DNA from 2 places in the Levilactobacillus zymae genome. Region 1 is predicted to be linked to the other one. Evidence: predicted binding sites of a transcription regulator. Region 1 holds the regulator's gene; the other holds the start of a gene.
What was found. The regulator LexA, encoded in region 1, represses DNA repair genes until DNA is damaged. The targets are predictions, from matches to a motif close to CNAACANNTGTTNG.

Region 1 (8,525 bases):
GCTGGCATGGTCCCCCCCCCCGTTCGATGATCTGACCGTGATCCATCACGATAATTTCGTCGGCGTTCATCACCGAACTTAACCGATGCGCCGCGATGATTGTGGTCTTGTTGGCCCGTTCTTGGCGCAGGTTCGTGAGAATTTCGGTTTCGGTCTCCGCGTCGACCGCGGACAACGCATCGTCTAAGATCAGGAGTTCCGGATTGATCAATAACGCCCGGGCAATCGCTAACCGCTGACGTTGGCCCCCGGACAGCGAGATGCCGTCTTCACCAACCTGGGTGGCATAACCGGCCGGCAGTTGGGCGATTTGGTGGGCCAGATCACTCTTTTTCGCCGCAGCGACCACTTGGGCTTCCGTTGCCTGGGGCCGGGCAAACCGAATGTTTTCCAGAATGCTATCCGAGAATAGGAAGCTTTCCTGCGGCACGTAGCCGATAGCCGGCAGATAACTGTCTAGCGCATAATCCTTGATGGGGTGCCCCCCAAACCTAATTTCACCTTGATAATCGTCAAATTCGCGCAAAATTAATTTCATGATGGACGACTTACCAGCACCTACCCGGCCCACGATACCCAGGGTGTGGCCGGCTGCGAGGTCAAAGTTGATATCGTGTAGACTGGTCTGTTCGTCGTCGGGATAGTTGAACTGCGTCACGTGGTAGTTCAGGGCCCCCTGCGGCCGCGTCGTTAACCCATCCGTTTTGTCAATGACCTTACTTTGCTGGTTCAATAGTTCCATGACCCGGTCATAGCTGGCGTTGCCCCGTTCCATGGTATTAAATAACATCCCCACGGCAAACATCGGCCAGACCATCATGGCCAGATAACTGATAAAGGAGACCAGATTACCGATGGTGATGGTCCCTTGCATGACAAAGGTTCCCCCGAGCACGATGGTGGCCACGTACGAGATGGAAATAATCAGGGTAATCCCCGGATCGAACAACGAATCTAAGTGGTTGACGTGCCGGTTGATCTGAATGGTTTGCGCAATCTGTCGATTGTAGTCGGCAATGTCTTCTTGGTCCTGGCCTAACGCCTTAATCACCTTGATACCACTAATGCTTTCCTGAGCCTTGTTGTTCAATCGCGAAAAGGCTGCCTGGGACTTACCAAACGCCCGGTGAATTTTTTGCCCCAAAAACCAAGACACTCCCGCCAAAAACGGAAACGGAATGATTGCTAGTAACGTCAACCGCCAGTTAATCAAGGCCATCATGGCAATCAACGTGGTTCCCCCAGTAATGATGGCGTCGGCAAATTGGAGGATTCCCCCGCCAGCCACCCGTTGCACGGCTTCCAGGTCGTTAGTGGCGTGAGCCATCAAGTCTCCCGTTCGGTAACGCTGATAGAAGGTGCGGTCCATACGCATAAAGTGTTGGAACAATCGATCCCTTAAAAGCTGTTCCAACCGTGCCGCACCACCCCAGATGGCATTACGCCACATGTAGCGCGTCACATACTGGGCCACCGCCGCGCCGGTCACCAACGCTAGATCAAACGCTAATAGTGACCCGGTCATCGTCCGTCCGTGGATACTGTCGACCATATTCCCGATAATTCGGGGCGGTACGATAGCAATGATGGCCGTTAATAATAGCCCGATGACTCCGACCAAGTAACGTCGCCACTCAAGGCGAAAGTACCACGCTAATTTTTTAAAGATACTCACCCAGCATCCCTCCTTAAATTAAAATACGATTAGAAACTAATTATAGCAGACTTAACTATTCTAGCGAACTCCGCTAAAAAAGCAATCAAAAAAACTCGTCACCAACCGCTGGCGACGAGTCTTCCATTAACGAAGCTATTTCTTAGTATTACGGGATTGTTGTTGCATGGCATTCATCATTTGATGAAGCTTTCGTTGCGATGGCTTTTGCCCCATCTGTAACATCATGGCTCGTAATTGATCTTCATTAATAGGCGGATTGTCTCTCAGGTAGTTTTCCATGTATTTGCGAGCACCGAAAAAGCCCCCGACGGCACAGGCAATTCCGACGACGATCACGATAAGGATCCAAATTCCAGTTGACAAGACGTTTCCCTCCCTTACAAAAGCATTCATTAGACAATTTTACACAAACTTAACCCAAAATAAAAGAGTGAATCTCCAAAAAGACTCACCCCACTACCCTAATCGTCACGTAATCCTTTGTCCCGTTGGACCTGGCGAACCTTTTCGGGCGTGACCTCTTTACCATTTTTATCGTAAACCTGCATCATTTCGACCTGGCTTTTGAAGCTTTCGCGAAAAAGCTTCAGGTATTGCTGCCGTAAATCAGCCCGTTCGGCTTTTTCGGCAGCCGTTAATTCCGTTTTCTTGGCCTTATGCGCCAGTTCATTAATGCGCACGAGTAATGTATCCATCGTGGTTTCTGCCATTAGCGCCCCACACTCCTTCGGTAATTTTGATAATTAGTGATTGAGTTGATTCAAAACACACCCTATCATATCAGGGTTAATTTCAGAATTCAACCGATTAACCCGAACATCTGTTTGAAAACGTTCGCTACCTATGCTAGAATTGGGTTAAACTATACTACGAATGACGAACGAGGTGGCAACACTATGACAAAAGCATCTGAGAGTAAACAACTTGCCGTTCTCCGGTTCATCTGGGAACGAGTTAATGAGAAAGGCTACCCGCCAACTGTTCGAGAAATTGGCGAAGCCGTTTCACTGTCGTCAACATCGACGGTTCACGGCCACATCGCCCGTCTGGAAAAGAAGGGGCTCCTGACTAAGGACCCCACTAAGCCCCGGGCTCTGGAGGTCACGGCAGCTGGTTTAGAAGAACTAGGTGTTCACGAACAGCAGACCCAGATTCCCGTCTTGGGAACCGTCACGGCCGGCGAACCCATTTTAGCCGTCCAAGAGGCGACCGATTACTTCCCGGTGCCCCCAGAATTTGAGAGCAGTGAAGATCAGCTTTTCATGCTGACCATTCGGGGTGAAAGTATGATCAACATCGGGATTTTAAACGGTGACCAGGTCATCGTGCGGCGCCAGCAAACTGCCGACAACGGAGACATTGTGATTGCCATGACCGAGGACAACGAAGCCACGTGCAAGCGATTCTTTAAGGAAGCCGATCATTACCGACTTCAACCGGAAAATGACACCATGGCACCGATTATTCTCAATCAAGTCGCCATTTTAGGTAAAGTTGTGGGCCTCTTCCGTGACGACGTCCATTAAATTACTTTCTAAAAAAAGCGTTTCTCGCCAAATTGGTGAGAAACGCTTTTTGCTTGGTCGTTAGATGACTTCGCCTTCGTACCGGTTCGCCGGTAACGTGGCAAAGTCGTAGGTCGCTAACGCGTCTGCTTGGGTCAAGTAGGCTTGTAAGCTTTCGGCCAACATCAGGTTAACGATGTTATCCTTCTCGTGCACCAAAACCACCGGGGTATGACTATGATAAGCATACCCAATCTCAAAGGCAGCCCCCGAATCGACCTGATCATCCACATAATCCGCTAGGGCCACGACAACGTCAGCGGCATCGATCTGATCAGTGTCCATCTTAAACGTCTTAGCACACCACGTCGGCGTCCCCATCTCAAAGTCTCGCACCTCGTTTAGTCGGGGACTGAAGACCCGGTTGACCTGTGGGTTGGCGGCCAACGCCTTTTCGGCCCGACCGATTCGTTCTAATTGCTCGTCATCAAAAAAAGGTCCTGCTAAATAGATATTCGTCACGTTAATCTCCTCGTTTTCTCTTTGGTAGGTCCATTATAGCGAAAAAGTTAACTTTTAGCGATATATTTTTCTTAATTGTCCGTAATTTAATATTAAGTATATTATAAAGAGGCCTCCAGATGGCGGTTATCCTTTAAATTCGTAACAATCTCACGACCGTCGGCGATACTGGCGCTGCTGATGCTGCCGTCCTGCCAAATAAAAGGTCGCGGTATCTGCCCCCACGGGTAATTGCACATCCCGTCCGTTATTAGGTAGCTGTTGTTGAAAAATAGCTTCGTACTCCGCTACGCTGACGGCTTGCCGATCGGCGAGTAACGAGGTCAGTGCGTCATCATCAAAGCCCACTTGATAGTGTGGCTGAAGCGTGCCGCTGTAGAATTCACCTTCGGCTCCCGAACCGTAACTAAAACAACCAATCCGCTCACCGGATTGCAACGCACCGTGTCGTAACAGTGATAGTAAACTAAGATATAGTGACCCGGTATACAGGTTCCCCACGTTACGGTTATCCAGCTGACTAGCCTCAAAGGCCGCCGTGAGTTCCTGCTGATGCGCGGGAGTCGCTTCCGGCAAGACCTGCCGCAGACCCTTACGGCCCATCTTGGTAAATGGCAAGTGGAACACCATTGCCGCAAAGTCGGCAATGGTCCGTCCCGTTTGTTGCTGATAAGCCGCCCAAGTCTCCTTGAAAAAGTCCAAGTACACGTTGGTCGAATATTTCCCGTCCACTAAGGCTTCAGTCCGGTCCAACGGTCGCCAAAAATCCATCACGTCGGCCGTGTGGTAAGTGCTAATGGGATCGAGTGCTAAAATCTGTGGATTCGCCGTTACCAACATCGCGACGGCCCCGCCACCCTGGGTCACCTCGCCGGCCGTTCGGAGACCGTAACGCGCCACGTCAGCTCCAATCACCAAAACCTTCGCCGTCGGCCGCACGCGCACGTAGTCGGCCGCCAACTGTAGACCGGCCGTGGCGCCGTAACAGGCCTGCTTAATCTCAACGGCTCGGGTGTCAGCTGACAACCCCAGCAAATGAGCCAAATAGACCGCCGTAGCCTTAGAATTATCGATGCCCGACTCGGTTCCGAACAAGACCATGTTGATGTCGCTTAAGTCCGCCGGCGTTAAAATCTGTGTCGCTGCGTTAGCCGCCATCGTCACCACATCTTGAGTCGGTGGAATCACCGCCTGTTTATCCTGACCGATACCAACGTGGTACTTAGCAGGATCTACTCCCCGTGCCAGGGCCAACGCCGTCATGTCTAAATACAATTTGGGAGTGTAGAACCCCATTCGATCAATTCCCACCGTTACGGTCATGTTGCTTATCCTCCTTGAAAGCCATAAATTACTGGCATTAACCTTACCATTTTTCGGGGATTCTCGGCAAGCTTTCCCGTTATTATCACCAACAATCTACGGGTTAATCAATTCGTGATTTCCCAGTCAAAACGCTTTTTGTAAGCTACAATTTCTCTAGAGTTTTCCCGCTTCCAGTTTCTTCAAGACTTCTTGAAGTTTCTGGTGTTGCGCAGGTGTGACCTCAGGGTACCGTGGATCCAGTTCGGCGAGATTATTCGCTAAAATCGTCGCAACCAGTAACCGTGCCGTGGGCTTATTGTCGGCTGGAATCATGTACCAAGGATTCTTCTCAGTGGCCGTATGGGTCAGCATCTGGGTATAGGCTGCCTGATAAGCATCCCAATAGCGTCGTTCCTTAAGATCACTAGGATCGAACTTCCAGTTCTTTTCGGGTAACGCCAACCGTTTGGCCAGTCGCGTCGTTTGTTCATCGTAAGACAGGTGTAAAAAGAACTTGTAGGTGACAATTCCCTGATGCCGTAAGTATTGTTCGTAGTGGCGCAGGTCGTGGTACCGCCGCTTAAAGAATTTGTCGGTCACATCGGTGGTCGCGTGAACGTCGGGTAAATGTTGCCCCACTAGGATCTCCGGGTGAACCCGGCTAATCAGAACGTCTTCGTACTGGGAGCGGTTAAAGATGGCGATCTCCCCGCGAGCCGGTAACGCCTGGTTGATGCGCCACAAAAAGTCGTGTTGCAAATCTACCGACGTGGGTCGTTTAAAACTTTCCACGCGCGTCCCCGACGGATTTAAGCCACTGAAAACGTGCCGAATGAGGCCGTCTTTACCGGCGGTGTCCATTCCCTGTAAGATGACCACCACCCCGTTTTCCTTTTGCGCAAATAATCGTCGCTGCAGCTTTTGTAGCATGATCAGATCGCTTTCACGAATCTGGTCTGCATTCGCCGCGATTTCCTGCGTCGGCCACTGCGTGAGATCCATACTTTGTTTACCGTCATACCGATATGGTGTTAAGTCCATACGCTCATCTCCTAGCTTTAGGTTTACCATAACATGTTTACCCCCTAAAGCGGTTATTTTGTCTTCGTAAAACGTCTTACGTCAGGATTTTGGCCGCCAAAACCTTAGCGTTCTGTTAGGTGAGTTGCTATACTTAACTTGTACCTATGTCGATGAAGAGGAGTCTCAATTATGAAAAAAATTACTGCTTATTTTGTGCGTCACGGACAAACCATGCTGAACCACTACAACAAGGTTCAGGGGTGGATTGACTCCCCCCTAACTGCTAAGGGGCGTGCCGACGCGCAACGGGCCGGGGAACAGTTAAAAAACATCCCCTTCGTTGCCGCGTACAGTAGTGACTCCGGGCGCGCCATCGAAACGGCGCGCATCGCGCTGCGGCAAAACCCGGCCAACATGAACATTGTTAGCTACCAGTACCCCGAGTTTCGGGAACAGTGCCATGGTTACTTTGAAGGCAACGATCTCAATCAGATGTGGCAATTCGTCGGCGCCCAAGTCAAGCTAACCTCTGAGTCTGCGGTGCTGGGCACTTACGGGTTGGAAAAAGCTCGCGACCTGATTCACCAAGCGGACCTGTACGGCGAAGCGGAAAATAACGACATGTTTTGGAAGCGTCTAGACCGTGGCTTTGACAAGCTCCGCGCCAACTCTAAAGACGGCGACGAGGTCTTAGTCGTGTCTCACGGCATGACGATTCGGTCCATCGTTGACCGCTACGCCCCCGATCTCGATCTGGGGGTGGCCACCATCAACGGTAGCATCACCAAGCTAGAAATTACGGACGACAACATCCACGTCGATTTCTTCAATAAAGTTGATTTCCAATCTTAATTTCGCTTAAAGGAGTGCGCCACTATGAAAAATATTCACCGTTCCCTCAATAACCGCGTCATCGCTGGCGTTATCGGCGGGTTGGCCGAACATTGGGGCTGGAACCCCACGTTAGCACGAATCATTTTCGTCTTACTGGCAATCACGCCCGCCTTTCCGGGCCTAATTGCCTACCTCATTCTCTGGATGATCATGGGCGATCCAGCCTAGCTGACCGCCTTACATCGCCGCTCAGATCACTGGGCGGTATTTTTTTATAGACATTTTGATGTATTTGCATCAAAATTATGTTACACTAGGTCCGTTCCCGAAAGGAAGTGCGTCCGATGCCTGACGTTTTACGCGAGATTGGCATGATTGCTCGCGCGTTAGACTCAATTAGCAACGTTGAATTCAAGCAATACCAGTTAACCAAGGGCCAGTATCTGTACCTAGTACGCATCTGCGAACACCCCGGCATCATCCAGGAGGATCTGGGTAAGCTGATCATGGTGGAACGGTCAACGGTCATCCGGGCCGTGCAAAAATTGGTGGCGCAAGGACTCGTTGAAAAACGTCCCGATGCCACCAACCGTAAGATTCGTCATCTATTTCCGACCCCCCAAGCCCAGCCCATCTATGCTCGGGTCATAGCCGAAAACGCCTATTCCACTCAGGTGGCCCTTCAAGGCCTTAATCCGACCGAACAGGCTCAATTGGGCCACTTATTGCAACGCGCCCGGCTGAACGTGGCTACCGACTGGGAAGCCGTTCAACGAGGCCAAACCCGCCACTATTAATGATAAAGGAGTTTTTTAATGACTATTCAACTTAAACCTTGCACCCGCGATGATTTATCCGCGCTCCAGGCCGTCAGCCGTGAAACCTTCACCGCGACATTTGGGGACCAAAACACCCCGGCCGATTTAGCAGCCTACCTGGACACCGCCTACTCATCGGCTCAACTGACTCAGGAATTGGAAAATCCCGCCTCGCAATTCTTTTTTATTTTGAAGGACCAAGCCGTGGCCGGCTACTTAAAGTTAAACACCGGTACCGCCCAGACGGAGGCCATGGGTCCCAACGACTTGGAAATCGAACGGATCTATCTCCGGACGGCCTTTCAACACCAAGGCCTCGGGAAGCGGCTCTTTCAAGTTGCTCTCGACCAAGCCCATCAGCAGCATAAAACCCAAATTTGGCTCGGCGTCTGGGAACATAACCTTAACGCGCAGGGTTTCTACCACAAGCAAGGCTTTCGGCAAATCGGTCAACACACCTTTACGCTGGGCAGTGACCCCCAGACCGACTTGATTTACGCCAAAACCCTTTAATCTTAACGCCACTCTTCCCGCAACAACCCGTACTGGTACTCGTCATGATACCCGTCGGCTAAGCGTTCGTTTTGCCGCAACCGCCCCTCGGGTTGAAAGCCAGCGCGCCGAGCGACGGCATTACTGGCCAAATTATCCACGGCCGCTCGAATAGTAAGTTTGTTTAGGTCGTAATCCCGAAACGCCAAATCGCACATTCCCCGCGCTGCCTGGGTCATGAGCCCTTGTCCCCGAAAGGGTGCCCCCAACCAGTACCCAATATCGGCACTTTGGTTTGTGGGATCAAACCGGTTACAGCTGATCATGCCCACGATTTGCTGGGGTAAC
Region 2 (8,525 bases), 990 kb from region 1:
CGGAAAACTGCCGGCAACGGCGAAAAATCCAATTGTCGAGGTTAACTACCTCAACAGTAACAATCACTACTATCAAACCTGGGGCCGCTGGGCCAAAAACGTGGTGGTGAAGTTACAGAAAACCTACCATTTTAAGAAAATGAACATGGTCGGGCATTCGATGGGCAATATGGCGATTGTGTACTACCTGATCGCCAACGCCAAGAATCGGAAGCTACCGCAATTACAGAAGCAAGTCGCGTTGGGTGGGCACTTTGACGGGGTCTTTGGTGAGGGGGATTATCCCCACTACTTGAAGTTGGCCAAGTCTGGCAAGCCCAACCACATGAATACGGCCTACCGCTACATGTTACGGCTACGTAAGCTGTATCCGAAATCGGCGAAGGTCCTCAATATTTACGGAGATCTGCACAACGGGACGGATTCGGACGGGCGCGTCAGCAATAATTCGTCGCGGTCGTTGAAGTACTTGGTCGCCGGGCGGGCGAAGAGCTACCGGAGTAAGCAACTCGTCGGGGCCGGTGCGCAACACAGCCGTCTCCACAACAACAAGCACGTTGATCAGCTCCTGATTAAATTCTTATGGTAAATCCCAAAAACGGGCGACGCCACGTCAATTGACGCGGGAGTCGTCCGTTTTTGCTGAAGAGAAATTGAATTCTAGCTTAAAGCCCTGCGTTCCATCACTGACGGGGAAAAGTCTGGGACAGAAGCCCCAGGCTCTGTAGTGTCTCTGAATATTTGGTGTCGAAACGTGCGCCAAAAGGCAGCTGGTTCCGCTTAACCCCGTAAGCTAGCTAACCGCCTTCTGTCCCACTCTCCACCAGCACCTATTGACGATAGATGGCTTTGAGACTGGTCAGATCGGCTGGGGCTAACCGGGTTCGGCCTTCACTGTACGGATACATCACGGATTGGCGGGACTTGCTGTGGCCTAAGCCTAGGGCGTGCCCTAACTCGTGGATAGCCACCGTATCCGTGTAGGCCTTACGGTAATTACCGTTGAGACTGGCCGTGGCGTGGTTCCAAGTGGCCATGCCCCAGGTGCTGGTTTCCTGAATAATTTCCGGCCCCCCGTGTCCCAGTTCGACTAGGCGTTGCTTCGGCGACATCTGCTTGTAGTAGACCGAAAAGGTCAGCCGATTGTCGTGGTTCGCGGCGGTGCCTTCGACCAGGTGGACGATGCCGGTCCGGTTGTAGGTATCAATGGCGTCGTTAAAGACGCGGATGCCGGCGGCCGGAAGCTTGTCGCTGAAGTGGTAGTAGTAGGTCGGATGCAGGTTAGCGGCCTGGACGACACTTTCGATGGGAGTACCGCCCTTGGGAGTCGTGGTGGTGGCTGAAGTGTGGGTTGTTGGTTGACTGGAATCGCCCAGTGCCTGGGCTGCGGCCGTCCGTAGCGTGGTGATGCGTTGGGTCAGCGCGGGGAACCGACCGCTGCGGTAAGCAACGCCGATGCCCAGCAGGATGAAGAGAATGACGACTAAAATAACGCGACGTCCGTTTCGCATGGTGGGGCCTCTTTTCTAAACGAAATAATTTATAATTATTTATACCATAAATTGTCGATCGGGAACAAGTTACGATGAGAAAACTCTCATTATAAGCCGCTTTCACACCAAAAAAAGTCGGCCGCAAAGTGAGTTAAATCATGAATTCCCTTGAAATTTTCCTTAAATTAGATTAAGGTTAGAAAATTGGCATTAAACCGAAATTTTCAATAAAGGGAGTATTAGATGACAGACATATTTAAGAAAGAATCCGTGAGCACTTATTTGAAAGCTGACGCGCGGTTGACCAAGACCTTACGTGCGCGCGATTTAGTCGCCTTGGGGATTGGCGCCGTGATTGGGACCGGGATCTTCATCTTACCGGGGCACGAAGCCGCGCTACACGCGGGGCCGGCGGTGTCCATCGCGTTCTTACTGGCCGCGCTAGTCTCGGGGATCGTGGGGATGGCCTACGCCGAATTCTCCTCGGCCATGCCGGTGGCCGGCTCCGCGTATTCCTTTGGGTCCGTGATTTACGGTGAGATTGTCGGCTGGATTCTCGGTTGGGCCCTGATTTTGGAGTATTTCTTGGCGGTGTCCGCCGAAGCGACGGGGTTTGCCTCGTACTTTAACAATAACATCCTGGACGCCATCGGAATTCACCTTCCCAAGGCCCTGCAGGCTGGTCCGATGGAGGGGGGCGTCATCAACCTCTCGGCCACCCTGATTGTGTTGGTGATCGCGCTGATTATCTCCCAGGGCGCTAATCTTTCGAAGCGGGTGGAAAACGTGGCGGTGGTCATCAAGGTGGCCATTATCATCCTGTTCATCGTCGTGGGTGTTTTCTACATCAACACCAGCAACTACACGCCGTTTTACCCGAAGCAGTTCCAGACCACGCCGTTTGGTTTGGGGGGGATTTCGACGGCGGCGGCGACCGTCTTCTTTGCCTTCATCGGGTTTGACGCCTTGGCGGCCAATTCCGCCGAGACCATTCACCCTGAGAAGAACGTGGTCCGCGGGATTCTGGGAACGGTCTTGGTTTCCGTGGTCTTGTACGTGGCCTTCTCGTTCGTCTTGACGGGGATCGTCAACTACAAACAATTGAACGTGGACGACCCGGCGGCTTACGCCCTGAAGTTGATTCACTTAAACACCTGGAACAAGTTAATTACCATCAGGGCGCTGATTGGGATCTTTACCGCCATGATCACCATGTTCTTTGGGGGGTCGCGGTTGGTCTACGCGTTGGGTCGTGACGGGCTGTTACCGGCCAAAATGGGGGCCATCAGCTACAAACACACGGTTCCCATGAACGCCATCATTGTGGCGACCGTGGTCCAGGCGTTCTTTGCCGGACTGGTGCCGCTGACCGAACTGGCGTCACTGATCAACGCGGGGACGTTATTGGCCTTTGCGTTTATCTCGTTTGGGGTGATTCCGTTGCGCCACCGCAAGGACATCGTTAATACCGGCTTCAAGATGCCGCTGTACCCGTTCTTGCCGATCCTGGCGGGGTTGTCCAGCGTGTACTTCATCATCATGCTGCCCAACATCACCAAGGTGTCGGTTGGGCTGTGGCTGGTCTTAGGCATCGTGATCTACTTTGTCTACGGCGTGCGCCACTCAAAGCTGCAACATCCGGTAGCTGCGGATGCTGAAGACTAAGGCGTTGCGACTGAATGAAAATTAGCCTGGATACAATAAAGCTCCGAAAAATCGCTATGATTTTTCGGAGCTCTTTTAATTTAAACGTTATCATAGCCAATCGGTGACCGCAACCGGCCATTTGAGCCCCCACCAAGGGAACTAAAAAGTCCTCCGCGTAAACGGAGGACTCAGTGGTGAGGTGCGGCGACCTTCGGAACGCTTGCGCGCCGATCGCGTACCCTCACCGTGGTTTGGCACCAGGAGCTAGTATCGCACGGTGACTCCGGGAAGTCAACCTAAAGTTCCCCGGCCGAGCCGAAGGGTTAACGGATTACTTTCTGTCCCAACTGTGGTAAGTTGAGCTTAGTAACGTAGAAGGGACGGTGTCGCCGGTGAAATCGTGGTTAAAATTTCTCTTGATCACGCTGGGGATGGTGGGCCTAGTGGGGCTGCTGGCCCTTCTATGGCTCAACTATCGCCACGTGATTGAAACGTTTATCGTGCAAGCCTTCGACCGCCAACGATTGATTGATTTGTTGCGCCACCAGGGGAAACATAACGTGCCGTTATTCATGGCCGTGATTGCGATTGGCTCAGCGATTCCGGGGATGCCGATTGCCGCCGTCGCGGTGCTAGTGGGCGTCTGCTTCGGTCAGTGGCTGGGGTTTGGCATCAACGTGGTGGGCATCATACTGGGCAATTTGTTGGCCATCTACATTCTGGGGAAGTTTCCCCACCGGGTCCGGCCCAGTCGGTTTCGGTTCATCACCAACCGCTTAAACGCCATGCGCCATCCGCGTCTGGGGCTGAGCATCGGGTACGCGGTGCCAATGTTACCGACGTTGTTGGTTAATTACGCCGCCTTGGAATTGAACTTTTCGTTGGCCAATAAGGCGTTATGCATCTTCATCGGGTCGTTGCCGGTTTCGTACCTCTACGCCTTTGGTGGCAACGCCTTACTCTTCGGGAATACCAAGACCGCCGTGGTGGCGATTGGCCTGACCCTGTTAATGATTGGACTATATGAAGTCATTCGCCGTGATCAACGCCGGAAGGCTGATAACCAAGTGACCAATGAAAATTGAGCATCGCCATGGTGGCGGTGCTCAATTTTTTAAGTCGTTTACATAATTGTTGGGACCAAGCCACCGTCTAAGCGTAAGGCTTCGCCGGAGAATGACGAGGCGTCGGGGCTGGCCACGAAGGCGGTGAAACGCCCGATTTCTTCCGGCCGAATCAGCCGTTGAATCTGAGAACGGGAACGGTGATGCTTCATGAAGTCGGCTTCCCATTGGTCTTGTGGTAAGCCACTGTCGGCGTACATGTCGGTGAGCATCTGTTGGACGCCTTCGGTTAGCGTGGAGCCCGGCATGATGGTGTTAACCGTCACGTGGGTGGCCACCGTGAGCTTCGAGAGACTCTTGGCTAACGACAGGTTCATGGTCTTGGTCATGCTGTATTGTGGCATTTCACCGGACGGCATCACGGCTTCTTCGCTGGCGATGAAGATGACGCGGCCAAAGTCCTGTTCAAGCATGTGTGGGAGGTAGAATTTTGCCAGGGCGTTACCGGCCAGCACGTTGACGTCGAAGAATTTTTTCCAGGTAGCGTCGTCGATATCCCAGTAATCCATAGGTTTGAAGATCCCCATGTTGTTGACCAGGATGTCCACCGTCGGCACCTGTGCGAACAGCTTTTGTTGTTCGGCGGGCTGGGCGATGTCGGCCACGACGCCTTGGGGCTGGGTGGCCGGAAAGGCGGTCGCGAGTTCGGCGACGACCTGATCGACGCTGGTCTGTTGACGACCGTTGACGATGACGTTGACGCCTTCGCGAGCCAGTTCGGTGGCGATGGCCTTGCCAATGCCCTTAGTTGAGCCCGTAATCAGTGCGGTTTTTGCCGTTAAATGTAAATCCATTGGTGAATCCCTCCCATAAGTAATTGATGGGTCTAGCTTACCCGGAAACGGGCGCAAAAGCTAGTCGGCACTTTCAAGTGGGATAGGCACCAATTAGTAAGTTTAGATCAGTTCGTTGATTAGCTTCTTGGCCACGGCCCGTGCGGAGAAGGGGTTTTGACCCGTAATCAGGTGGCCATCCTCCACGGCAAATTCACTGTAGGCGTGTTTCTTCTGGAAATCGGCCCCGTGTTGGCGGGCCAGGGTCTCGTTTAGAAACGGGACGACCTTCTTCTTACCGGCCAGGACCTCTTCGGCGGTGGTGAAACCGGTGATCTTCTTACCGGCAACCAGGTAGTGACCGGCGGCGTCTTTGACGTTGAGCAGGCCGGCAATGCCGTGACACACGGACGTTAACCAACCGCCGTTTTCGGCGATGGCTAAGGTAATCTTCTGCAGATCGGCATTTTCGGGGAAATCCCACATCACGCCGTGGCCGCCGGCAAAGTAGATGGCGGCGTAGTCTTGCGGATGAATGGCGCTGGGCGTTAAGGAGTTACACAGCGCGCGTTTCTGGAAGTCCTCGGTCTCGTACCAGGACAGGATGGCTTCGTCGGCGTACTTCATGCCGCGCGGATCAAGCGGTACGAATCCGCCCAGGGGACTCATGTAGTCGACGGCAATATCGGCTTGGTGCATTTCTTCGGCAAATTCGGTGGCTTCGCCCAGCCACAGCCCCGTTGCGTCGGTGGTCCCGTGGTAGCGGGTGGTATTGGTTAAAACGATTAAAACTTTAGTCATGAAAAGTCCTCCTCACGTAAACCTAGTTGTCTTAAACTTACCACACACAACGGTTCAGGCCCGTGCGGACGACTCAACAGTCCCGTAAAAGTTGCATCACTTTAATTTTGCGATTGAACACTTGTTCCCCTAATCAAAACTCGGTATAATAAGGTCACGAATGAGTGAAGGAGGGGGATTTCGTGGCGCAAAAGCGGGTGTATCTAGCCATTGATTTGAAATCGTTTTACGCGTCGGCGGAATGTGCGGCGCGCGGTTGGGATCCGTTGAACGTGAACCTGGTGGTCGCGGACCCCAGCCGAACCAACAAGACCATTTGTCTCGCGGTGTCGCCGGCCCTCAAGAGTTTTGGGGTATCCGGGCGGCCCCGGTTATTTGAGGTGGAGCAGCGGGTGGCCGACCTGAATCGCGAGCGCTATTTAGCCGTCCATCAGCGGCTGCACGGTCAGTCGGATCACAAGGATGACCTGTTACGCAACCCCAGGTTGAAGCTGACCTACCGGGTGGCCCAGCCGCGGATGGCGTACTACCTGCAGGTCAGCAACCAAATCTATCAGATCTACTTAAAGTACGTGGCGGCCGAGCAGATTCACGTCTATTCGATCGACGAGGTCTTGATGGACGTGACCGACTACCTGAAGCTGTACCAGATCTCGGCGCACGGGTTGGCTAAGCAAATCATCCAAGACGTTCAGCGCCAGACCGGAATCACCGCCACGGCGGGCATCGGCACCAATTTATATCTGGCCAAGGTGGCCATGGACATCGTGGCCAAGAAGATTCCCGCCGACCAAGACGGGGTGCGCATCGCCAAACTAAACGAACATAGTTACCGCAAGTATCTCTGGGCCCATCAACCCTTGACCGATTTTTGGCGTATCGGGCGGGGGTACGCCAAGCGGCTGGAGAAGCTAGGGTTACACACCATGGGTGATATCGCCCGCTGTTCGCTGGGGCAGCCCACGGATTTTCGTAATGAAGAAACGTTGTACCGCGAATTTGGGGTGGTGGCCGAGCTGATCATCGACCATGCCTGGGGTTACGAATCCGCGACCCTGCGCTACATTAAAAGCTACCGTCCGGCCGCACATAGTCTCGGGTCGGGCCAGGTCCTACCCTCGCCCTACGACTTTGCGCACGGCGAGTTGGTTGCCCGCGAAATGATTGACGGGTTGGCCCTGGACCTGGTTCGCCAACGATTAGTGTGTGATCAGGTGGTGTTGCACATTGCTTACGATAGGAAGAGCTTGTCCGGGCAACCGACCGCATCGACCACCCACGATTACTACGGGCGGCCAACGCCCAAGCCGGCCCACGGCAGCTACGACTTCCAAGTACCCACGTCGCTAACCACGGATTTAAAACGCGCGGTGTCGGCCATCTATCGGCGTAAGGTTAACCCGCACTACCTGATCCGTAAGGTCACGGTCAGCGTCAACCACGTGATTGCCGAGAAGCAGGCGCAGGCCACCGAGTACAGCCAGCAGTTGGATCTGTTCGGTCAGGTCACGGGCCCCACGCCCCAGGAACGGCGGGCGCGACGCAACGAACGTAAGGTGCAGGAATCGATCTTGCAGGTGCAGGATCGCTTCGGCCGGGACGCCATCATGCGCGCGACCGACCTGCTGGACGGCGCCACGTTTAAGAAATGCAATCACGAGATTGGGGGCCACCGTGCATGAGTCGGGAACTTAAACGGCGGATTGCCGAACAACTCTTTAACGACACCAGCGCCTACGCCGACATCATGGATTTACCGCACCACGTGTCGTCCCGTCACCCGGCCATGCCGCGAGGCGACCGAGCGGCCCAGTTTGCCCCGTTCGCGGCGCTCACGGGGTATGACGACTTACTAGCCGACAGCGCCCAGGCTTTGCGCCAGCGCTCGGATTTACCGTTCGAGGCGATGGCGAAGTGTCGGCGAAATCTACAAGCTGTCCGGCAGGTCATCGCCACCAAGCCCCGGGTCGAATTAACCTATTTTGAACCGGAGACCGGGGAATGTCAGACGATTCAGGTACGACTCAGGGCGGCCGACGAGACGCGGTTAACGCTGTTAGACGGCCAGGTGATCTTGGTGGAGAATCTCCAGGCAATTCAGTTGTTGAAAAATAATCACTGAGGCCCACTTGAACGCAAGTGGGTTTTTAAGTGCCGAATTTACGGGGAAACTGTCCCGGAATAAGTTTATTTACCAATGAAACCCCTTACGCTCAGGAGAAGTTATTGACAAGCAATTGCTTGCCGGCCTAACATTTTAAGTGTTGTATTCTTTTGCACTTATTCTTAAATTAGTTCATTGAGGGGAAGAAGATTAGTGAGTCGAAATCGGAAAATTATTATCACGTTTGCCTTACTGCTATCGAACGCCATGGCGGGGCTAGACGGCACCATCATCAACACGGCCCTGCCGGCCATCGTCAGTGACCTACACGGGATTCAGTACATGGGGTGGATCGTGGCCATTTTCCTGTTAGGGATGGCCGTGGCCACACCGCTATGGAGTAAGTTCGGTGAGCGGAAGGGCAATAAATGTGCGTACATCACGGCGACCACGGTATTTGCCGTGGGGGCGTTGTTTCAAGGACTAGCCGGGAATATTACCTGGTTCATTATTGCCCGGGGAATAATGGGGTTAGGCGCTGGGGGAATGAGTACCATTCCCTTCATCATCTACGCCCAATTGT

Region 2: RI501_RS01925 (Y-family DNA polymerase) is a predicted target of LexA. The motif match lies at 5,953-5,966, and genes of this name have one in related genera.

Annotation. Positions count from the first base shown of each region.
Region 1 is NZ_JAVLAS010000001.1:1,411,350-1,419,874, reverse strand. Features, by position in the region: partial or broken gene RI501_RS06500 (ABC transporter ATP-binding protein) at 1-1,675, opposite strand, end outside; gene RI501_RS06495 (YneF family protein) at 1,811-2,041, opposite strand; gene RI501_RS06490 (DUF896 domain-containing protein) at 2,140-2,388, opposite strand; gene lexA (transcriptional repressor LexA) at 2,575-3,204, shown strand; gene RI501_RS06480 (nucleoside 2-deoxyribosyltransferase) at 3,265-3,705, opposite strand; gene RI501_RS06475 (hydroxymethylglutaryl-CoA synthase) at 3,856-5,028, opposite strand; gene RI501_RS06470 (PPK2 family polyphosphate kinase) at 5,185-6,051, opposite strand; gene RI501_RS06465 (histidine phosphatase family protein) at 6,223-6,885, shown strand; gene RI501_RS06460 (PspC domain-containing protein) at 6,910-7,095, shown strand; gene RI501_RS06455 (MarR family winged helix-turn-helix transcriptional regulator) at 7,212-7,664, shown strand; gene RI501_RS06450 (GNAT family N-acetyltransferase) at 7,683-8,198, shown strand; gene RI501_RS06445 (GNAT family N-acetyltransferase) at 8,201-8,525, opposite strand, start outside.
Region 2 is NZ_JAVLAS010000001.1:424,739-433,263, forward strand. Features, by position in the region: gene RI501_RS01895 (alpha/beta hydrolase) at 1-589, shown strand, start outside; gene RI501_RS01900 (matrixin family metalloprotease) at 831-1,511, opposite strand; gene RI501_RS01905 (APC family permease) at 1,737-3,158, shown strand; gene RI501_RS01910 (TVP38/TMEM64 family protein) at 3,533-4,225, shown strand; gene RI501_RS01915 (SDR family NAD(P)-dependent oxidoreductase) at 4,264-5,058, opposite strand; gene RI501_RS01920 (type 1 glutamine amidotransferase domain-containing protein) at 5,161-5,838, opposite strand; gene RI501_RS01925 (Y-family DNA polymerase) at 6,021-7,520, shown strand; gene RI501_RS01930 (hypothetical protein) at 7,517-7,960, shown strand; gene RI501_RS01935 (MFS transporter) at 8,156-8,525, shown strand, end outside.